Regions from separate parts of the Rhizobium sp. A37_96 genome, predicted to be linked through region 3. Evidence: riboswitches for the same ligand, from Rfam matches in the RefSeq annotation. Region 3 holds a riboswitch; each other region holds the start of a gene.

What was found. A riboswitch is a leader RNA that binds a small molecule or an ion and turns the genes downstream of it on or off. The one in region 3 is predicted to bind cobalamin.
Region 1: another riboswitch for cobalamin. It lies ahead of nrdH (glutaredoxin-like protein NrdH); the one in region 3 lies ahead of ACQZ6J_RS01280 (DUF1636 family protein).
Region 2: another riboswitch for cobalamin. It lies ahead of fdhA (formaldehyde dehydrogenase, glutathione-independent); the one in region 3 lies ahead of ACQZ6J_RS01280 (DUF1636 family protein).
Region 4: another riboswitch for cobalamin. It lies ahead of metE (5-methyltetrahydropteroyltriglutamate--homocysteine S-methyltransferase); the one in region 3 lies ahead of ACQZ6J_RS01280 (DUF1636 family protein).

Annotation. Positions count from the first base shown of each region.
Region 1 is NZ_JBNWDS010000001.1:742,554-747,311, reverse strand. It holds gene metE (5-methyltetrahydropteroyltriglutamate--homocysteine S-methyltransferase) at 1-291, shown strand, start outside; gene ACQZ6J_RS03620 (acyl-CoA thioesterase) at 300-1,109, shown strand; cobalamin riboswitch at 1,136-1,354, shown strand; gene nrdH (glutaredoxin-like protein NrdH) at 1,606-1,827, shown strand; gene nrdI (class Ib ribonucleoside-diphosphate reductase assembly flavoprotein NrdI) at 1,838-2,233, shown strand; gene nrdE (class 1b ribonucleoside-diphosphate reductase subunit alpha) at 2,221-4,395, shown strand; gene nrdF (class 1b ribonucleoside-diphosphate reductase subunit beta) at 4,421-4,758, shown strand, end outside.
Region 2 is NZ_JBNWDS010000005.1:313,681-318,438, reverse strand. It holds gene ACQZ6J_RS17045 (hypothetical protein) at 1-76, opposite strand, end outside; gene fdhA (formaldehyde dehydrogenase, glutathione-independent) at 581-1,771, opposite strand; cobalamin riboswitch at 1,998-2,201, opposite strand; gene ACQZ6J_RS17035 (hypothetical protein) at 2,190-2,330, shown strand; gene ACQZ6J_RS17030 (beta-galactosidase) at 2,337-4,391, opposite strand; gene ACQZ6J_RS17025 (aminotransferase class III-fold pyridoxal phosphate-dependent enzyme) at 4,496-4,758, opposite strand, start outside.
Region 3 is NZ_JBNWDS010000001.1:268,664-273,421, forward strand. It holds gene ACQZ6J_RS01270 (ABC transporter substrate-binding protein) at 1-579, opposite strand, end outside; gene ACQZ6J_RS01275 (ABC transporter ATP-binding protein) at 600-1,379, opposite strand; gene ACQZ6J_RS01280 (DUF1636 family protein) at 1,389-1,802, opposite strand; cobalamin riboswitch at 1,911-2,127, opposite strand; gene ACQZ6J_RS01285 (FAD/NAD(P)-binding protein) at 2,322-3,737, opposite strand; gene ACQZ6J_RS01290 (hypothetical protein) at 4,034-4,393, opposite strand; gene ACQZ6J_RS01295 (SfnB family sulfur acquisition oxidoreductase) at 4,440-4,758, shown strand, end outside.
Region 4 is NZ_JBNWDS010000001.1:747,696-752,453, reverse strand. It holds gene ACQZ6J_RS03640 (cupin domain-containing protein) at 1-253, opposite strand, end outside; gene ACQZ6J_RS03635 (porin) at 680-1,780, shown strand; gene ACQZ6J_RS03630 (hypothetical protein) at 2,065-2,379, shown strand; cobalamin riboswitch at 2,781-2,992, shown strand; gene metE (5-methyltetrahydropteroyltriglutamate--homocysteine S-methyltransferase) at 3,091-4,758, shown strand, end outside.

The DNA of each region.
Region 1 (4,758 bases), 470 kb from region 3:
TCGCGGATGGAACTGCTCGACGCCTTCGTCGAGCGCGACTATCCGAACGAGATCGGACCGGGCGTTTATGATATCCATTCGCCGCGCATCCCCTCCATCGAGGAAATGGGGACGTTGCTCTCGCTCGCGCGCGAACGGCTGACCGACGGCCAGCTCTGGGTCAATCCGGATTGCGGTCTGAAGACCCGGAAGTGGGACGAGGTCAAGCCGGCGCTGGCGAACATGGTCGCCGCCGCCGCGAAGCTTCGGCTGGAGCTTGCGCGCAATGGCCAGCGCACGGCAAGCGTATGAGCCGGGACTTGCCATCATCGGGGGAGCCGGCCGGCGGGCCGGCTCCCAGCACACTTATCGATATCGTCTTTCCCGGCGACACCAACCATCATGGCACGCTTTTCGGCGGGGCGGGCCTTGCCCTCATGGATCGCGTCGCCTTTATCGCGGCCAGCCGTTTCGGCCGGGTGCCGTTCGTAACGGCGTCCTGCGAGAGGGTCGATTTCAGGAAGCCGGCCCGCATCGGTGAAATCGTCGAAGTGACAGCAAAGCCGATATCGGCCGGACGCCGCTCGTTGACCATCGAGGTCAGCATGACGGCCGAGACGATCGTCGGGGCCGGGCGGCATCTCTGCACGTGCGGCGTCTTTCATATGGTTGCCGTTCCGGACGAGGATCGCCCGACCGACTGGAGCCTGCCGTCGCTGCCCGACGGGATCGAGGACTGCCACCGCGACGGGGTACGGATGGTCGATATCGTCTTTGCCGATCAGTCAAACAGCGCCGGCAAGATGTTCGGCGGCGAGGCGCTCGCCTTCATGACCAAGGCCGCCTTCGTTGCCGCCTCGCGGCGCTCGCGTACCCTGACCGTGCTTGCATCTTCCGAGCGGATCGACTTCCAGCGTCCCGTTGCCATCGGGGAGATTGTCGAGGCCCTGGCGAAGGTGACGAAAATCGGAACGGCATCCATGGCCGTCGAGACCGAGCTCTGGTCAGAGGATCCCTTGTCCGGCAAGCGCCATCTGACAGCCCGCGGGACTTTCAACATGGTTGCCGTCGATTCAGACCATCGTCCAGTTGCAGTCATCCCCAGGAATCCGGAGGGGCTGCGATCATAATTATTGACCCAAAATTTACCTCGTCTACTATATATAGTGTTCGAGGTTCTTCTGATTCGCAAGAATTGGAAGCTAAGAAGGGAATCCGGTCGGCAAGCATGATGATTGCCAAGCCGGAGCTGCCCCCGCAACTGTGAGCGGTGAGCATTCGTTCGATTAAAGTCACTGGGACCATGTGTCTTGGGAAGGCGAGGCGAATGCTGTGACCCGCAAGCCAGGAGACCTGCCTCGAGCAATAGCATCCACGGGCGGGGTGTCCGGCTGGCGAGCGATGGTTCCCGCGGCATGATGGCCGTCATCGCTTCCCCGAAAACCTCGCGAAAATTACTTCGGGGTGAAGTCCATGTTCTTGAGTATCCACAGCCGCCCGCGCGAGTGACGGTCGCTTAAGCGACCGGCTGCCGACTGGGTTTGCCTCCATTTTCAATCCCGCCAAGCGGGCATCATCCGATGCCCGAATGATTTTGCATGCCTTTAACAGACACGAGGATATTCGATGAGCATCACCGTCTACAGCAAGCCCGCCTGCGTCCAATGCACCGCAACGACCCGCGCCCTCGATCGCCAGGGCATCGACTATACGATCGTCGACGTATCGACCGATACGGCCGCCTATGATTTGGTGCAGGGTCTCGGCTACCGCCAGGTCCCGGTTGTCGTCGCCGGCGAGCTGCATTGGGCCGGTTTCCGTCCTGACATGATCAGCGCGCTCGCCTGAGGAGCTGGCGATGGGCGAGATCGTCTATTTCTCCAGCCGATCGGAGAATACCCATCGCTTCGTTGGAAAGCTTGCATTGCCGGCCGCGCGCATTCCGCTCGGCGCGGGAGACGAGCTTCGTGCGACCTCGCCCTATGTCCTCATCGTTCCGACCTATTGCGGCGAGGGAGGGAAGGGGGCCGTGCCCAAGCAGGTGATCCGCTTCCTCAACGATGCGGGCAACCGTTCGAACATTCGCGGGGTCATCGCCGCGGGCAACAGCAACTTCGGCGCGACCTTCGGGATCGCCGGCGACGTCATCTCCAGCAAATGCCAGGTGCCGTATCTCTATCGGTTCGAGCTTCTGGGCACGGATGAGGATGTCGCCAATGTCAGACACGGATTGGAACGATTTTGGACACGCTAAATACTTCTTTATCGCGGGACGCGGGCGACCGGTCGACAAAGGCCGCGGAAGCGGCACTCGACTATCACGCCCTCAACGCCATGCTGAACCTCTATGACGAGCAGGGCAGGATCCAGCTCGACAAGGACCGCATGGCGGCCAAGCAGTATTTCCTTCAGCACGTCAACCAGAACACGGTCTTCTTCCACAATCTGCGCGAGAAGCTCGATTATCTGGTGACCGAAGGCTACTACGAGCAGGAAGTGCTGGACTACTATTCCTTCAACTTCGTGCGCGATCTTTTCGATCACGCCTATGCGAAGAAGTTCCGTTTCCCGACCTTCCTCGGCGCCTTCAAATATTACACCAGCTACACGCTGAAGACTTTTGACGGCAAGCGCTATCTGGAGCGCTACGAGGATCGCGTCTGCATGGTCGCAATGGCGCTGGCGCGCGGCAGCGAGCAGCTTGCCCGCGATCTGGTCGACGAAATCATCTCCGGACGCTTCCAGCCGGCGACGCCGACCTTCCTCAACGCCGGCAAGAAGCAGCGTGGCGAGCTGGTATCGTGCTTTCTGCTGCGGGTCGAAGACAATATGGAATCGATCGGCCGCGCCATCAATTCCGCCCTGCAGCTTTCCAAGCGCGGTGGCGGCGTGGCGCTGTCACTCACCAACATCCGCGAAGCCGGCGCGCCGATCAAGCATATCGAGAACCAGTCTTCCGGCATCATCCCGGTGATGAAGCTGCTGGAAGACTCCTTCTCCTATGCCAACCAACTCGGCGCGCGGCAGGGTGCGGGTGCGGTATATCTGAACGCCCACCATCCCGACATCATGCGCTTCCTCGATACCAAGCGCGAGAACGCCCACGAGAAGATCCGCATCAAGACGCTGTCGCTCGGCGTCGTCATTCCCGACATCACCTTCGAACTCGCGAAGAACAACGAGGATATGTACCTGTTCTCGCCCTACGACGTGGAGCGCGTCTATGGCGTGCCGTTTACCGAAATCTCGGTCACGGAAAAGTATCGCGAGATGGTGGCCGACAGCCGCATCCGCAAGAAGAAGATCAAGGCGCGCGAATTCTTCCAGGTGATCGCCGAAATTCAGTTCGAGAGCGGCTATCCCTACATCATGTTCGAAGACACGGTGAACCGCGCCAATCCGATTGCCGGCCGCATCACCATGAGCAACCTCTGCTCGGAAATCCTGCAGGTCAGCGAAGCCAGCGAATATGGCGACGACCTCTCCTACACGCATATGGGCAAGGATATCTCCTGCAATCTCGGCTCGCTCAATATTGCCGCCGCGATGGACAGCCCCGATTTCGGCAAGACGATCGAGATGTCGATCCGGGCGCTGACGGCGGTCTCCGACATGAGCCACATCTCGTCGGTCCCTTCGATCGAAAAGGGCAACGACGAAAGCCACGCCATCGGCCTCGGCCAGATGAACCTGCATGGCTATCTCGCCCGTGAGCGCATTTTTTACGGCTCCGAGGAAGGCGTCGATTTCACCAACATCTATTTCTACACCGTGACCTATCACGCCGTCCGCGCCTCGAACCGGCTGGCAGTCGAGCGAGGCCAGAGCTTCAAGGGCTTCGAGAACTCGAAATATGCTTCCGGCGAGTATTTCGACAAATATACCGATCAGGCATGGGTGCCCGCGACCGAACGCGTGGCTGAACTGTTCGAGAAGGCTGGCATCGCCATCCCGACGCAGGAGGATTGGGTGGAGTTGAAGCAGGCCGTCATGGAAGGCGGGCTCTATAACCAGAACCTGCAGGCCGTGCCCCCGACAGGCTCGATCTCCTACATCAACCACTCGACCTCCTCGATCCACCCGATCGTCTCCAAGATCGAGATCCGCAAGGAAGGCAAGATCGGCCGCGTCTACTATCCGGCCGCCTTCATGACCAACGACAACCTCGATTACTATCAGGACGCCTACGAGATCGGCCCGGAAAAGATCATCGATACCTATGCCGCAGCCACCCAGCATGTCGACCAGGGCCTGTCGCTGACGCTGTTCTTCCGTGACACGGCGACCACGCGCGACATCAACAAGGCGCAGATCTACGCCTGGAAGAAGGGCATCAAGACCATCTACTACATTCGCCTTCGCCAGATGGCGCTGTCCGGCACCGAGGTGCAGGGCTGCGTTTCCTGCGCCCTTTGATTTCCGGTTTGAAAAGGACATTCCCATGAACATGCAATTCAAGCCGGCAAGCCGCGTTCGCGCCATCAACTGGAACCGCATCGAGGACGACAAGGATCTTGAGGTCTGGAACCGCCTGACCGGCAATTTCTGGCTGCCGGAAAAGGTGCCGCTTTCGAACGACATCCAATCCTGGGCGACGTTGAAGCCCGAGGAGCAGCAGCTCACCATCCGCGTCTTCACCGGCCTGACGCTGCTCGATACGATCCAGAACGGCGTCGGTTCCGTGAAGCTGATGGCCGATGCCGTCACGCCCCATGAAGAAGCGGTGCTTTCGAACATCTCCTTCATGGAGGCCGTGCATGCGCGCTCCTACTCGTCGAT
Region 2 (4,758 bases), on a different contig from region 3:
TATCGACGACATTCCGTGCGCCAGCCTTTGGCTTATCAGCCTTCTTAGAAGACCATTTATCAAGAAAGTTTGCCATTTTTCTGTTCTCTTCGGGTTAGCGTTCCTTGCCAAGCCGTCGTTGCTTAGGAAGCGATGACGGAGCTCCTCCATAGGGATGCCCCTATAAATGTAAAGGATAGATGTATAATGGCAACACCGACTGCTATTATCGATGACGATTAGCCTTGGCGGCAGCGCCGTTTGACGCTTTTCCTGATCCCGAAGGCGCATGATTTTACGGTTCAGCAGCTCATGAAAAGATGTCTCGTCACCTTCTGAGTGGTGAGAGCCTTCTGCTTCAGATGAGACCCGTGAGCATCGCTAACCAGGACCTCCGTCCATATCTGCCCGACATCTTCGGTGGCGGCAACGGGCCGCCGTTTCCAACGCGATTTGACTTGGCTTGGAGGTTTATTGCCCTTTTGTTGCCCGGCAAACTCACGAGCATTTAGGGAAACAGTACCGTGAGCGGGAATGCATGATCCCGCTCACGGTCATCTTCATCTGAGAGCCCTTGCGTGGTCGTATGAGCTTCCGTGCCTCAAGCTGCCTTCAACAGCTCACCATGCGGATCAAGGACAAACTTCGTGGCAGCGCCCTGGTCGAAGCTTTCATAGCCTTGCGCCGCATCTTCGAGCGAGATGATCCTGGCGTTGACGATATCGGCAATCGGCAGCCTGTCATGTAGGATCGCCTGCATGAGTTGCCGGTTGTACTTCAGAACCGGCGTCTGTCCGGTGTGGAAGGATTGCGCCTTCGCCCAGCCAAGACCGAAACGCAGCGACAAGCTGCCCTGCTTGGCCGCGGCATCTGCTGCACCCGGATCTTCCGTCACATACAATCCGGGTATCCCGATCGACCCTGCTGCGCGGGTGATCTCCATCATCTGATTGAGCACGATTGCCGGCTGCTCGCCGCCGGAATGACCGCGTGCCTCGAAGCCGACGGCATCGATGGCGCTGTCCACCTCGTTGGAGCCGACGACCTGGGCAATCATGTCGCCGAGACGATCGCTCTTGGAGAGATCGATAGGCTCGAAGCCGACCTTGGCGGCGTGCGCGAGACGATCCTTGTTGAAGTCGCCGATCATAACGACAGCCGCGCCCAGGATGCGGGCGGAGGCGGCTGCCGCGAGACCGACCGGGCCTGCGCCCGCGACATAGACGGTGGAGCCCACGCCGACGCCCGCGCGGACTGCACCGTGAAAGCCGGTCGGCAGAATATCCGACAGCATGGTGAGATCGCGGATCTTGGCCATGGCCTTGTCGCGGTCAGGAAACTTCAGCAGGTTGAAATCCGCGTAGGGCACGGTGACGTAGCGCGCCTGGCCGCCGATCCAGCCGCCCATGTCGACATAGCCGTAGGCGCCGCCGGCCCGCGACGGATTCACCGTCAGGCAGACGCCAGTGTCCTGCGACTTGCAGCAACGGCAGCGGCCGCAGGCGACGTTGAACGGAACCGAGACGATATCGCCGATGTCGAGCATCTCGACATCGATGCCCTTTTCGATGACCTCTCCGGTGATCTCATGGCCGAGCACGAGGCCCGGCATGGCGGTCGTGCGGCCGCGCACCATATGCTGGTCGGAGCCGCAGATATTCGTGGAAATCACTTTCAGGATTACGCCGTGCTCGATGCGGCGGCCATCCGGCGCCTCCAGCTTCGGATCGTCGATATCGCGAACCTCGACCTTGCCGGGTCGCATGTAGACGACGCCTCTGTTCCCAGTCATGCCATCTCCTCCTTGATTGAACGCTTGAACATCCTCGCCCGGAATCCCGGGCATCTTCGGATCGGCCCGCTCCTCAACGGGCTGAACAGCAGCGAAATCGGTTCCGGCAGCCGCGACTTCAGCGGTGACCGGGCCGGCGCATGCATGACTGCTACGAAAGCTGCGAGATTGGAACCGGGCGATCTCAAGACGCCCGCATTCGCCTCTCGATCACCCGCCGTGATCAATCAAGCCTGCCGTCAAGGCTGGTTTCCGGGCTTCGGACCTGTCCGTTCGGACGCTGTCGACAACCTTCCCGGCAGTTGTGCCAGTGGCATCCGTCGATAGTATTCGGTCCGCTACCGTTGCGGGGGCAGCACCGGCCTGCGACCGGTTTCCCAATTATCCACCGGCACGCTTTGCCGATGGCACCTTGAATATGACCAGAAGATCACGGCAGGCGCCATGGCGCGCACAGGAAAACGACATCGGCGCCCTGCACGACGACATCAGGCATTTTGTCGGTATTGCCACAGGCAAGCTGTCGCACCGCGAACGGCAGGCGGAGCCTGCCGTTTGAGACGCATCACTCGGCCGCAGCACCCTTGGCTCCATCGAGCCAGACCGCCACGCCGACAGGCGCAAGCACGCGGTTGCCGATCAGAAATTCGGCATCCTGCGCTGCGGGGACAGCCGCCACCGTGCTTCCATAGTTGAAGGCGAAGTGCAGCCTCCCGCGCCGCGCAAGGCGCAGATCGCCGAGATCCGGCAGGCTGCTCACGCCGGCCCAGGCAAACGTGTCGCCCATGAGCTTCAACAGGAACTCGTCGCGCGGCAGCGTGGCGCAGTAGCGCGCGATGTCATTGCCGATGACGGCCGGTGAATCCGGCCGATAGTCTCCCTGGAACGTCGCCAGCACCGTCTCCGTAGTCCGGATCGTTTCCCGCCATGTGGAGGTCTCGTGGCTGGAATTGCCGTAGAGAACGGTCTCGGACTGGAACGGCGGCAGAGACTCGACGCGCGTGACGCGGAAATCCAGGAGGTCGCCAAGCACGCCCGGCGGCAGATCGGCGGGAATATGCATGTCGCGGGTCTTGCTGCCGCTGCGAGGCCCGAACAGCGCCTTGGCGCCGGAAGCCTTGAGGCGCGCAATGAAATCCGGATCGGGAATGACGAGATCGGGTGCCAGCACCAGCCTGTATCCTTCGAGATCGGAATGCTGGCCGATGAAATCGACGTCCACGCCGAGGCGCGACACGGCGGAATACCAGTCGAGCGCAATGGCGGAGGCGGCATAATCGCGACCCTGCGGCAAGGCGCGGGTGGCAAAGCGGGATTCATAATCGAGCAGCAACGCAACGGCGGCTTTGTCGCGCGCCTCGCCCTTCGGCAGCAGCTTCATCTCGGCAATGACCTGCGCCACTTCCTTGTAGCCCTGATCCTCTTCGCTGTTCGGCAGAAGGAGGCCTGCATGGAATTGCTCCTGCGCGAACGGCGCCTGCCGCCAGCGGAAATAGGAAACCATGTCGATACCGTGGGCATAGGCGAGCCATGTCCACAAGCGCACCATGCCATCGGCCGGAGACTGGTTGTGCGAGGCCCAGTTCACCGGTCCCGGCTGCTGCTCCATGACCCAGGCCCGGCCGCGGCCGACCGCCCGATAGAGGTCATGATTGAAGGCCGTTTGATCGGGATCGCCGACGCGCAGATAGCGCTGCTTTTCCTCGGTGCTCAGCCGGCCATTGATGAGCCCGCCCATGGGATAGACGTCCCACGATGCGATATCGATATCTTCGCCGACCTTGTAATGATCGAAGTCGGTGTTCTGCGACATGAAGTTATGCGTGACCGGCCGGCCCGGTGAGTGGCGGCGGATGATGTCGACCTGCGCCTTGTTGAAGCTCTTCACCTGATCGGACGAGAAGCGGAAATAGTCGACCAGATGCGTCGGGCTCGGCTCCTCGACCAGATTGTTGGGCAGATCCACCTCGTCGAAGCTGTTGTAGTGCATGCTCCAGAATGTGGTGCCCCAGGCGCGGTTCAGCTCCTCGATCGTGCCGTAGCGCGCGGCCAGCCACTCGCGGAAGGCGTGGAGCGCCACTCGCGAATAGCTGTGAATCGTGTCGTGGTCGCCGTACTCGTTATCGGTCTGCCAGGCATGCACGAAGGGATGCTTGCCATAGCGCTGCGCCACTGCTTCAGTGATACGCGCGGCTTCCAGACGATAGCGCTGGCTGGAGAAACAATAGTGCCGGCGCGCGCCGAACTTGCGAACGGCGCCGCGCGCGTCGACGGGCAGGATGTCCGGGTAACGATCCACCAGCCACTTGGGAGGAGCGGCCGTCGGCGTGCCGATGATGACCTTCAATCCCGCCTTGCCGAGCACCTCGACCGCGTCGTCGAACCAGTCCCATTGGAAGACGCCGGATTTCGGCTCGATATGCGACCAGGCAAATTCGCCGATGCGCACCCAGGCGAGCCCCAGCTCCACCATGCGCGCGGCATCTTCCTCCCATTTCGTCCGCGGCCATTGCTCCGGATAATAGCAGACGCCAAGTTCCAGCATGCCGGCATCCGGCCGGCTGGCATCGAAATTGTTCTGTCTGGCGAGCGGCTTGTGCACTGTCTTGTCCTTCTTCATTCAAGTCGCCGAACGTCGGGCATCACCCTTTGTCGCAGTCGAAATTTAAACGTTTATATCGCCGCCGAAATCGTCGCGACGTGATCTCTGTTCTGGATCAGGGGCTAGCGAGGAGGCAAACGAGACAAGGTCTCATCGAGCCCGTCGAGAAACCGGTCGCAATCCTCCGCGCTGAAGGGCGCCGGCGGCTTTACCTTCAACACGTTATGATGCGGCCCCTCGCTGCTGAGCAGGATGTGATGCTTGCGCTTCATCTCGGCGATCACGAAATCCAGTTCCGCGGCGGCGGGCTCCAGCGTCTCACGATCACGCACAAGCTCGACGCCGTTGAAGAGGCCATGGCCGCGCACGTCGCCGATGATCTCAT
Region 3 (4,758 bases):
ATGGCTAACCTTCGCCTGGATCTCGGCGAGCTGCTTGCGATAGCCGGCAACCAGAGCCTCGGCCCTGTCCTCGACGCGAAAGATCTTGCCGAGATTGAGAAGGTCGACAAACATGTCGTCCATGGTCGGCTTGTTCTTCTGCATGACGAAAATGCATGATTCCGTCAGCTCGTAGACCTTGATGCCGAAGGGTTCCAGGGTTTCCGGCGTCACCTCGCCCCCGACCTTCATGCCGTAGTTCCAGCCGGCAAAGTAGAAATCGGCGTTGGCACCAAGCAGCACTTCCTTGCTCGGATATTTCGGAGACAGCTCCGGCAGTTCCTTGATGCCCTCGCGCAGCTTTTCGTCCAGCGTCTTCCAGCCGGAAACGCCGGTGTAGCCGACCATGCGATCCTGAAGTTTCAGCGCCAGCATCATTTCGGTCAAATTGACGTCGTTGGAGACGGCGCGCTCGGGCGCCTTCTCCAACGTCACGTCGCGATTGCAGCTGCGTACCGTGACTGGCTCTGCCAGCGCCGCGCCCGCGAGCAAACCTCCCAGGAGCAATGCTGCGGCAGATAAGGATATGCGAGAAAACATGAATGACTCCAATGATCCTATTATCGAAGAGAGAAGGAAAAACGTTGCGGACCGCTGTCGGCCTGATGAAGGCGCGCGCCAACGCGAAACGCGTTGGACACATGTTCGACGGTGAGCACATCCGCCGGTTCGCCATGCCCCGTGAGACGCCCGCAATCGAGAACGGCGACATGTGTCGCAAAGTCCGCTGCAAGGTTGATGTCGTGCAGCGTCGTAATGATCGTTGGCCCCAACCCCTTCAACAGCTCGAGAATCTCAAGCTGGTGGCGGATGTCGAGGTGGTTGGTCGGCTCGTCGAGAATGATGAGCTCAGGCTCCTGCGCCAGCGCACGCGCAATCAGTGCCCGCTGCTTTTCGCCGCCGGACAGCGACGCGAACTGCCGCAGCGCCAAAGGCTCCAGCTCCAGGCGTGCAAGAGCCTTGGTCGTGACGTCGTGATCCCGGTCGCTCCGGCGCGCCATGCCCTTGCGATGCGGAATTCTGCCCATCAGCACCACGTCGCGCACGCTGAAGGGAAAATCGCCCGGTGTCTCCTGCGGCACGACGGCGATCCGTTGCGCCGCCTCCCTGGGAGCGATGGACCAGAGATCGACGCCATCGAGCCGCACCGTGCCCCGCTGCGGCTTGAGGCCGCGATAGAGGCAGCGCAACAGGGTCGACTTGCCGGCTCCGTTCGGGCCGATGATGGCCAGCCGGGCGCCGGCTTCGATAGACAGCGTGATGCCGCTGATGATCGGCATGCTTTTCTGAGGCCCCCAGGTGACGCCATCGGCGTACAATCGCGCGCTTCGTTCGGACATCGTGGGCTCCTATTGCAACGGCGACAGCTGGTATTCGGCCGAGACTATGGCAGCCGGAATGCGCGCCAGCGTCTTGCCGCCGAGCGCTCTCGGCCTCTCGCTCTCGCGCGTCAGCCCATCCGGGCGATCCCGATACAGCCGCGCAAAGGAAACGAGCGCTCCAATATCGGCAGCGTCCTCGATGTCACCGAAAAGATAGGTCGCTTTTGCCGTTGCCTGAAACGCGACCGTACAGGGTCGTTCGCAGCCCGCCATGCAGACGCTGCCTTCAAGGCTGAAATCATCGGAAAGCACTCTGCCCGCTTGGGAAATGGCCACTTGCAGATGTTTCAAAAGATCGAGACCGGGCCGGCATGGCCTGCCGACGTGGCGGCAATTGGTGCAGACGGTAATCCGGTGCGCTGCCGCTTTTGCTTTGTCCATGAAATGCCTCCCGGAGAATTCGCCGGAGGCAAAGTCAAGATAGGGCCAACGGACGCAACGGCGTCCCCGCCCAACCACTGATTTTCCATCGGAACACCCCGTCCGTTACGGTTGATATCATCGATGGCAGGTCTCCTGGCTCGCGGGTCACAACCCGTTCGCGCCTTCCCGGCAAAAAGCCAGTGGCATGCTGCGAACGCGCTCTCCGCTTACAGTTGCGGGGGCAGCCACGGTTTTGGCCCCTGATGGGTAGTCCGCACCGTGTTCCCTTTTCAGCCACCTTCAGGATCAATCCGAGGGCAGCACCATCGAGGCTATTCATCTCATAGAAAACGGAGGTGGGCAACGGCGATGTCATGTGCGCTTTCGTTTGTCCTTGGGTTCGGCATAGGCCATAGCTTTTGTTACGTTATTACATAACAAATAACAACCTGCTATTTTCACCCTCCGACATCGCACCTGTGGGGAAGCGGCGGAAGGACAGCCGACTTGGCATAACGAGAGGAAACCGGGGAGTTGCTACACCGCCTTGCACTGCGGATGGAAACGCTCGGCGACGCTTTCCGCTGCCGCATAGGCCTGCGTCACGATTTCCGGCACCAGATCGATGTCGGGGAGACTGCCAAGACCCAGGGGACCGATGGCAAAGAGCCCTTCCGTCGTGCGGCCGTTCACCTCAAGCGCCCCTGCCGCCTCGACGGCAAGGCCGAGACCGAGCTCGTCCGGCACCGCAAGACCGGTGTCGATCAGGCTCCGCAGCAGCGGGGCATTCAGATCGGGCGCCTGGCATCGACAGTCGATCACATCGTCGGCATAGAGCTGTTCGGTCTCCTGCCGCCCTGCCGGTCTCAAGACCAGCCCAGTCGGCGTTCGCCGGATGAAATGGCCACGCCGCAGCAAGGTATTTCCCTCGGCCAGCTCCTGCTTCAGGCGAACATGCAGCGCCTCGGGCAGCCGGTTGCGATGGCTGTCGTAGAGCGCCCTGAGATGCCGGTTGAACTGCTGCTTCTGGCCGGCCGGCAAGGACCGCCAAAGCGACCGCGCATGCTTGCGCAAGCCGTTCATGACGGATTGCCAGCTTTGGCCGTTCGCCTCCGCCTCACCGCAGGCCTTGCGGATGAAGCGAATGATCTCGCTGAGGTTGCCGGGCATTTCATCGGCGGGGAAAACCGGATCGGCATTGTTGCGCGTATGGCTTTGCGGCAGGAAACCACGTCGCGAAACGATGGTGATCTGCCCCGCATAGCCGTTTTCACGCATCTGCAGCAGCCGGTCGACGACACGCAGCCCGCTGCCGAGCAGGATCGTGTGCGGGCGCGAGACAAGACGGCGTGCGCGCACGGTCGTTGGAACGGTCACGAGATCGCTGGCCTGCGTTTCCTGATCGGTAATGCCATAGCCGGTTGCCAGCACCACCATGTCGAACGGCGCGTTGACGGCGCCATCGCTTTCCACCACGAAGCGGCCGCCTCGAACGCGGCGAAGCCCGAATACCGTCTCGCTGCTGACCTGCACCGCAACATCGCGCCGCGACGAGAAGGCCTCGGAAAAACGCTGGTAGACATAGTCGCTGAAAATGCTCTTCGGCACGAAAATCTGCAAAAAGCCCGGTATGGCCGCCGGAACGGCGCTCCGGAAAGGCGCATTGCCGCTCAGCCATTGATTGAAATCATCGGGATCGCCGGCGGAAACGGAGAGATCGCGAACGCGGCTGTTGAGGATCTCGCTGCTATGTCCGGAGGCCAATGCCTGTCCGCCGCTGACGCTGGAATTGGGATCGAAAAGCTGCAGGTGGAAAGGAAAGCGCACCGTCTTCAACAGGGCTATCGCCATCATCATGCCGGAAAAACCGCGCCCGATCACGGCGATGCGCGGCATCGCATAGGGCTGCGCCGCCGCATTCGTCCTGGCGGAAAAAAATCCCTGAACCGTCATATCAACTCCTGGGGCGAGAGGTGGTCGATCATGCCTTTCTTGGGGCTTACTCACTTTACAGGCCCAGAAACACGAATTCCGATCTCAGTTGCTCGTCAGCGGAACAATTGCGGCCGACAAAACGCGCGGAAATCGCTTCGGTTCTCAACTCGCCGCATTCTTTCGATCCCGGAGTCCCTTCCATGGAAGAAAGATGCGACAGGCGGGTCCAACTCCGATCCAACATCGGATGCCCGCAATCGGCCGCCACTGAATGACGTCTCAAACACCATCGGGCGGCAGTCTATTGCCTTTGTCTACTTATTTAGTCGTATATGAAAGCGCGAAAATGCGCCGCTAGCAAGTGCTTTCTTGTGAGGGCAAGATCGGAGCAATGATGCCGTGGCACAGAGAATGCTGCGCGACCAGATCCCGGCTTTTCGTCGGCACCTATCCCGATCGGCGAAAATGGAAAGCAATTCGTAGCCCTGAAGCCGGTGCGCGAAGCCGTTATGGCCGGGAAATGAGAGAGCGGAAAGCTCATCGCCCGACGGCAGCATCTCGGCCGCCGCCCATGCGATTTTCCATTTGCCGCCTGTCATGCCGAAGGGCGCGGCACGCACGAACTCGGAAAATTCATTGTATAGTACCGCTATCGAAATTAGAATCCTGGTCATTTGCCGCGCCTGAGAAACTGATCTGGCGACGGCCGAGGAGTGGTAAATGGGGACTGTTTCGCAGTTGCACGAACGCGTCAGGCCGCCCGCGCATCGCATTCAGAGCGAAGAGGAAGCACTCGATATCGCACGTTCGCTTGCGGCCGGTTTTGCGCAGCAGGCAAGCGACCGCGACATCAACCGCATCCTGCCTTATGACGAAGTCGAGGTCCTGTCCCAATCGGGCCTGCTCGGAATTTCCGTTCCCTCGGAGCACGGCGGCATCGACATTTCAAATTGCGTTCTCGCCGAAGTCGTTGCCCTCCTGGCGGAAGCGGATCCCTCTATCGCCCAGATAGTGCAGACGCATTTTCATGTGCTGGAAG
Region 4 (4,758 bases), 480 kb from region 3:
CCGTTTCGCCGTCATCCTCGATCAGCGTCAACTCGCCTTCCAGCACATAGACGAATTCGTCCTCTTCCGAATGCCAGTGCCGCTGGCTCGACCAATTGCCCGGCGGCAGCCGCATCAGGTTGACGCCGAAATCCTGGAGACCGCCGGCATCACCCAGCCGCTGGCGTATGCGCTCGGCGCAGGGTTCGTTGAATGGAGCGGGATATCGGGTGCCCTTGATTTTAGGCACGGCTGCAACATCGATCTTCGGCATGATGATCCCGCCTGCGATTTGCCATGGATGGATACGCTGTCTGCGCTCCGTGAGTCTATCAAGACTCGTTGCCGGCAGTCCAGCGCCGTATACCGCGACCGGATTCGCGACAGGGAACGGCCGGCGGGCTGGCGGACTTGCTCCCCGGGCATCTACCCATGCGTGTTTCCGTGGTTGCGATACTGATTGTGGATTGGTGTGTTTGTCACACTCCTGTCATGCTCCGTACACATGTGCGTCGTTTGGGCAACACGGCATATGTACGTGCTGTCACATATGTTTAGGTCCTTGTAAAAGCGGGATCGCAAATGCAACTTTCTGCCCGGAAGCGAGGCGTTGTGCTTCGGAACTAAGGACTGAAACTTGATGTCGAGCGGCCCCCCAGGTTCGTCAATCGCGCAAGTTCAAATGAGGAATGGAGTTACCATGAACATCAAGAGCTTGCTTATTGGCTCCGCTGCTGCCTTGTGCGTCGTATCCGGCGCCCATGCTGCCGACGCTATCGTCGCAGCCGAACCCGAGCCGCTGGAATATGTTCGCATCTGCGATGCTTTCGGCGCTGGTTACTTCTTCATCCCCGGCACCGAGACCTGCCTGCGGGTCGGCGGCAAGGTTCGCACCGAAGGCCAGTGGAAGGATCCCTACAATCGTGACAGCAGCTTCGGCACGAAGTGGCACACCCGCGCCGAACTCGACGTCAACACCGCGACCGACACCGAATACGGTCCGCTGAAGACCGAAACCATCGTTCGCTGGGACTGGAATGACGGCGGCTCCACCGGCACCAACCTGCTGTGGTCCTACATCACCCTCGGCGGCTTCACCGTGGGCAAGACGGACTCGCAATACAACCAGTTCGTCGGCTATGCTGGCGACGTGATCCAGGACGACGTCATCTATGACGGTCCGTACGAATTGAATCAGCTCACCTACAACTATGACAGCGGCACCGGCTTCACGGGCGTCATCTCGCTCGAAGACAGCAACTCCGGTACCACCTCCAGCGCTTACGGTGGAAGCTGGCAGTTGTCCGAGTCCGACCACTATGCCCCGAACGTCGTTGCCGGTCTCGGCTACAAGGCTGGCGCATGGCAGTTCCGCGTCGTCGGCGGCTACGACTCGATCGTCGAAGAAGGCGCCATCAAGGCTCGCGTCGATGCCGACTTCGGCGTCTTCTCCGCCTTCCTGATGGGCGGCTGGAACACCGATGGCGACAAGCTCAACCAGTATGCCGGTTCGAACCAGAACGTCTCGGCCTGCACGACGTCCTCCGGCGTTGTTCACGGCGCGGATTGCGGCTGGGGTGACTGGGCCGTCTGGGGCGGCGTCGGCGTGCCGTTCAACGACAAGCTGAAGTGGAACGTTCAGCTCGCCTACACCGACTCCAAGATCTTCGAGGCAACGACGAACCTGAAGTTCAACCCGGTCAAGAACCTCCTGGTCGAGCCGGAAGTGACCTATGTTCACTACGATGTGCCGGGTGACGATACCTTCTCGGGCATCCTTCGCTTCGAGCGGACTTTCTGAGACTTCGGCTCAGCTTGATTTGATTGCAAATGAGGCCCGGTATTCGTATCGGGCCTCGTTCGTTTTGCGGGACAACTTGAAAATCTGCGCCCGGATCTGCATCCGGCCGGTGGGCGCAGCGAGGCGCGAGCGCCTTGCGCTCAACCGTACCGATGATGTGCCGTTTGCTTCTGACAGGGATGTGAATAGCCGACGGGGGGAAGTCGGCTCGCTGTCATAAAACTGAAGCTAATGAAGGAATAAGTCATTTTCAGCGCCATTCGGTGTTGATTAAAGGAAGCCCCATGAAGACGATCGTATTACTTGCAGCAATCGGAATGATTTCCACGAATGCCATGGCCATGTCGGCCTACAATTCCAAGTCAATGACCTGCGCAACCGTGCATGAAAAGATGGCGCAGGAAGGTGGTTCAGTCGTGCTGAAATACCCGTCGCACCATCCGGGCATGATGATGTACAACCGAACCGTTTCGAATTCGATGTCGTGCCTCGGCCAGGGTACGATGGCCAGCGCCAGCGTCCCGACAAGCGACGATCCGAGCTGCAAGATCAAAACCTGCAGCTTCACCACCGGCAAAGGGCCGAACAAGAACCACTAAATTCGTGGCGAACGGCAGCTCGGCCGATTAGCCAATCGAAGCAAGGCGCCGGCACGGCGAGAGATTTCCTGCCGGCCGTCACTCCAGCCTGGGCCAAAATGTCTCGGGTCTGGCCTGGTTGCGTTGTCGCCTGCGGATTTTCCGCAGGCTTCGGAGGCCGGAGGGGCGTTATGCTTTTCTCGGTCGTTTGCGTCCGCTTTCACTCGCGATCGCGTACGGGCCTCAAAGCGGCAACCTTTTCCCATCGAGACGCTGCAGCAAACCATTCGCCATGGATGGCAGCGTTATTGGGGCCGCGCACGGTCGATGCGTCTCCGATGCCCATGATCTGCAGCTCACGCAATTCCAAACCAAGATATAAAGATATCTTTATATCTCCTTGACGCTTGCGCCTGCGTCGTTCATGTTGACGCCATCGTGGTTCTTACCCGCGCCAATGCGGATGAGCTAAGAGGGAATTCGGTGCGACGATGTTCGTCCATGCCGAAGCTGCCCCCGCAACTGTAGGCGGAGAGCCGCCGTTCCACCATGTCACTGAGGAAGACGCCTCGGGAAGACGGAACGGTAGCGATGACCCGCAAGCCAGGAGACCTGCCGCGATAGATAACGTCCACGGGCGGGGTGTCCCGGTGTGCCGCGTTGCGACGGGCGCACTGTGCCTATCGTCGATGCGTCAGCCAATGCCTTGCCCACAACCTTCGGGGTAAGGAAATGACCATCAAGACCGCAAATCTCGGTTTTCCACGTATTGGAAGACATCGCGAACTGAAGTTCGCGCTCGAATCCTATTGGGCCGGCAAGACCGATCGGGCCGCGCTTCTGGAGACTGCCAGAACGCTCCGCGCCGATCATTGGCGACTGCAACGGGAAAAAGGGATCGACATCATCCCCTCCAACGACTTCTCCTTCTACGACCACGTTCTCGACACGGCGGTCATGGTGGGCGCTGTGCCTCCGGTCTACGGATGGCGCGGGGGACCGGTCGATCTCGACGTCTATTTCGCGATGGCCCGCGGTTCGTCCGGTAACGGACACGCCGATTGCGGACATGCGCACCATGCAGCCGGTGCGGCCGCGCTCGAGATGACGAAGTGGTTCGATACGAACTACCACTACATGGTGCCGGAACTCAAAGCCGATCAGCGCTTCGAGCTGACATCCAACCGGCCTCTCGAAGCCTTTCTGGAGGCGAAGGCGCTCGGCATCCACACCCGGCCGGTGATCCTCGGGCCGGTGACCTTCCTGAAGCTCAGCAAGGCGCTCGACGATTCCGCTCCGATCGACCTTCTGGAGCGGCTGCTGCCAGTCTATGCCCGCATCCTGTCCGAGCTGGCCGACGCAGGCGTCGACAGCGTCCAGGTGGATGAGCCGGCTCTGGTCCTCGATCTCTCCGACAAGGAAAGGCAGGCCTTCGCGCTGGCGTATAAGGCGCTCGCCAAGGCAGCACCAAACCTCAAGCTCGTGCTTGCGACCTATTTCGGGTCGCTGGGCGACAATCTCGACATCGCTCTGCAGCTTCCCGTCGCCGGATTGCATCTCGATCTCGTTCGCGGCGGCAGCACGCTGGAGGATATCGTCCGTCGTGCGCCGGCGCATCTCGCTTTGTCTCTCGGGATCATCGACGGGCGCAACATCTGGCGAAGCGATCTTCAGGCCATCGCCTCACGCATTGCCGCCGTGGCCGCGCTTCGCGGCGAGGCGGATATCGTGATTGCGCCGTCCTGCTCGCTGCTGCATGTCCCGATCGACATCGAACTGGAAACGGCCCTTGACGACGAACTTCGCTCCTGGCTCGCATTCGCGACGCAGAAGCTCGACGAAATCGCCCTGCTTGGCCGCCATTTCACGGCCGGCGATGACGCCTCGTCGCTCACGGCATCGCAGCAGACCATGCATGCCCGGCTGACTTCCGTCCGGGTGCATGATCCGCTCGTCCAGGGCAGGCTTCATGAGCTGCGGGGCATCGAGCAAAAACGGCAATCGCCGTTTTCGGCCCGCCAGCCGATCCAGCATCGCCGGTTCAAGCTGCCGGCCCTCCCGACAACGACCATCGGCTCGTTCCCGCAGACGGCCGAGGTCCGCAAGGCGCGCTCGCTGCACGACAAGGGAGAGCTCAGCTATGTCGACTACGAGGCCTTCCTGGAAAAGGAAACGGCGGCAGCGATCCGCTGGCAGGAGGAGATCGGCCTCGACGTCCTTGTCCATGGCGAGTTCGAGCGCAACGACATGGTGCAGTATTTCGGCGAACAGCTTTCGGGCTTCGCCTTCACCAAGCTCGGTTGGGTGCAGAGCTATGGATCGCGTTGCGTGCGGCCGCCGATCATCTATGGCGATGTGGCGCGTCCGAACCCGATGACCGTCCGCTGGTGGAAATACGCG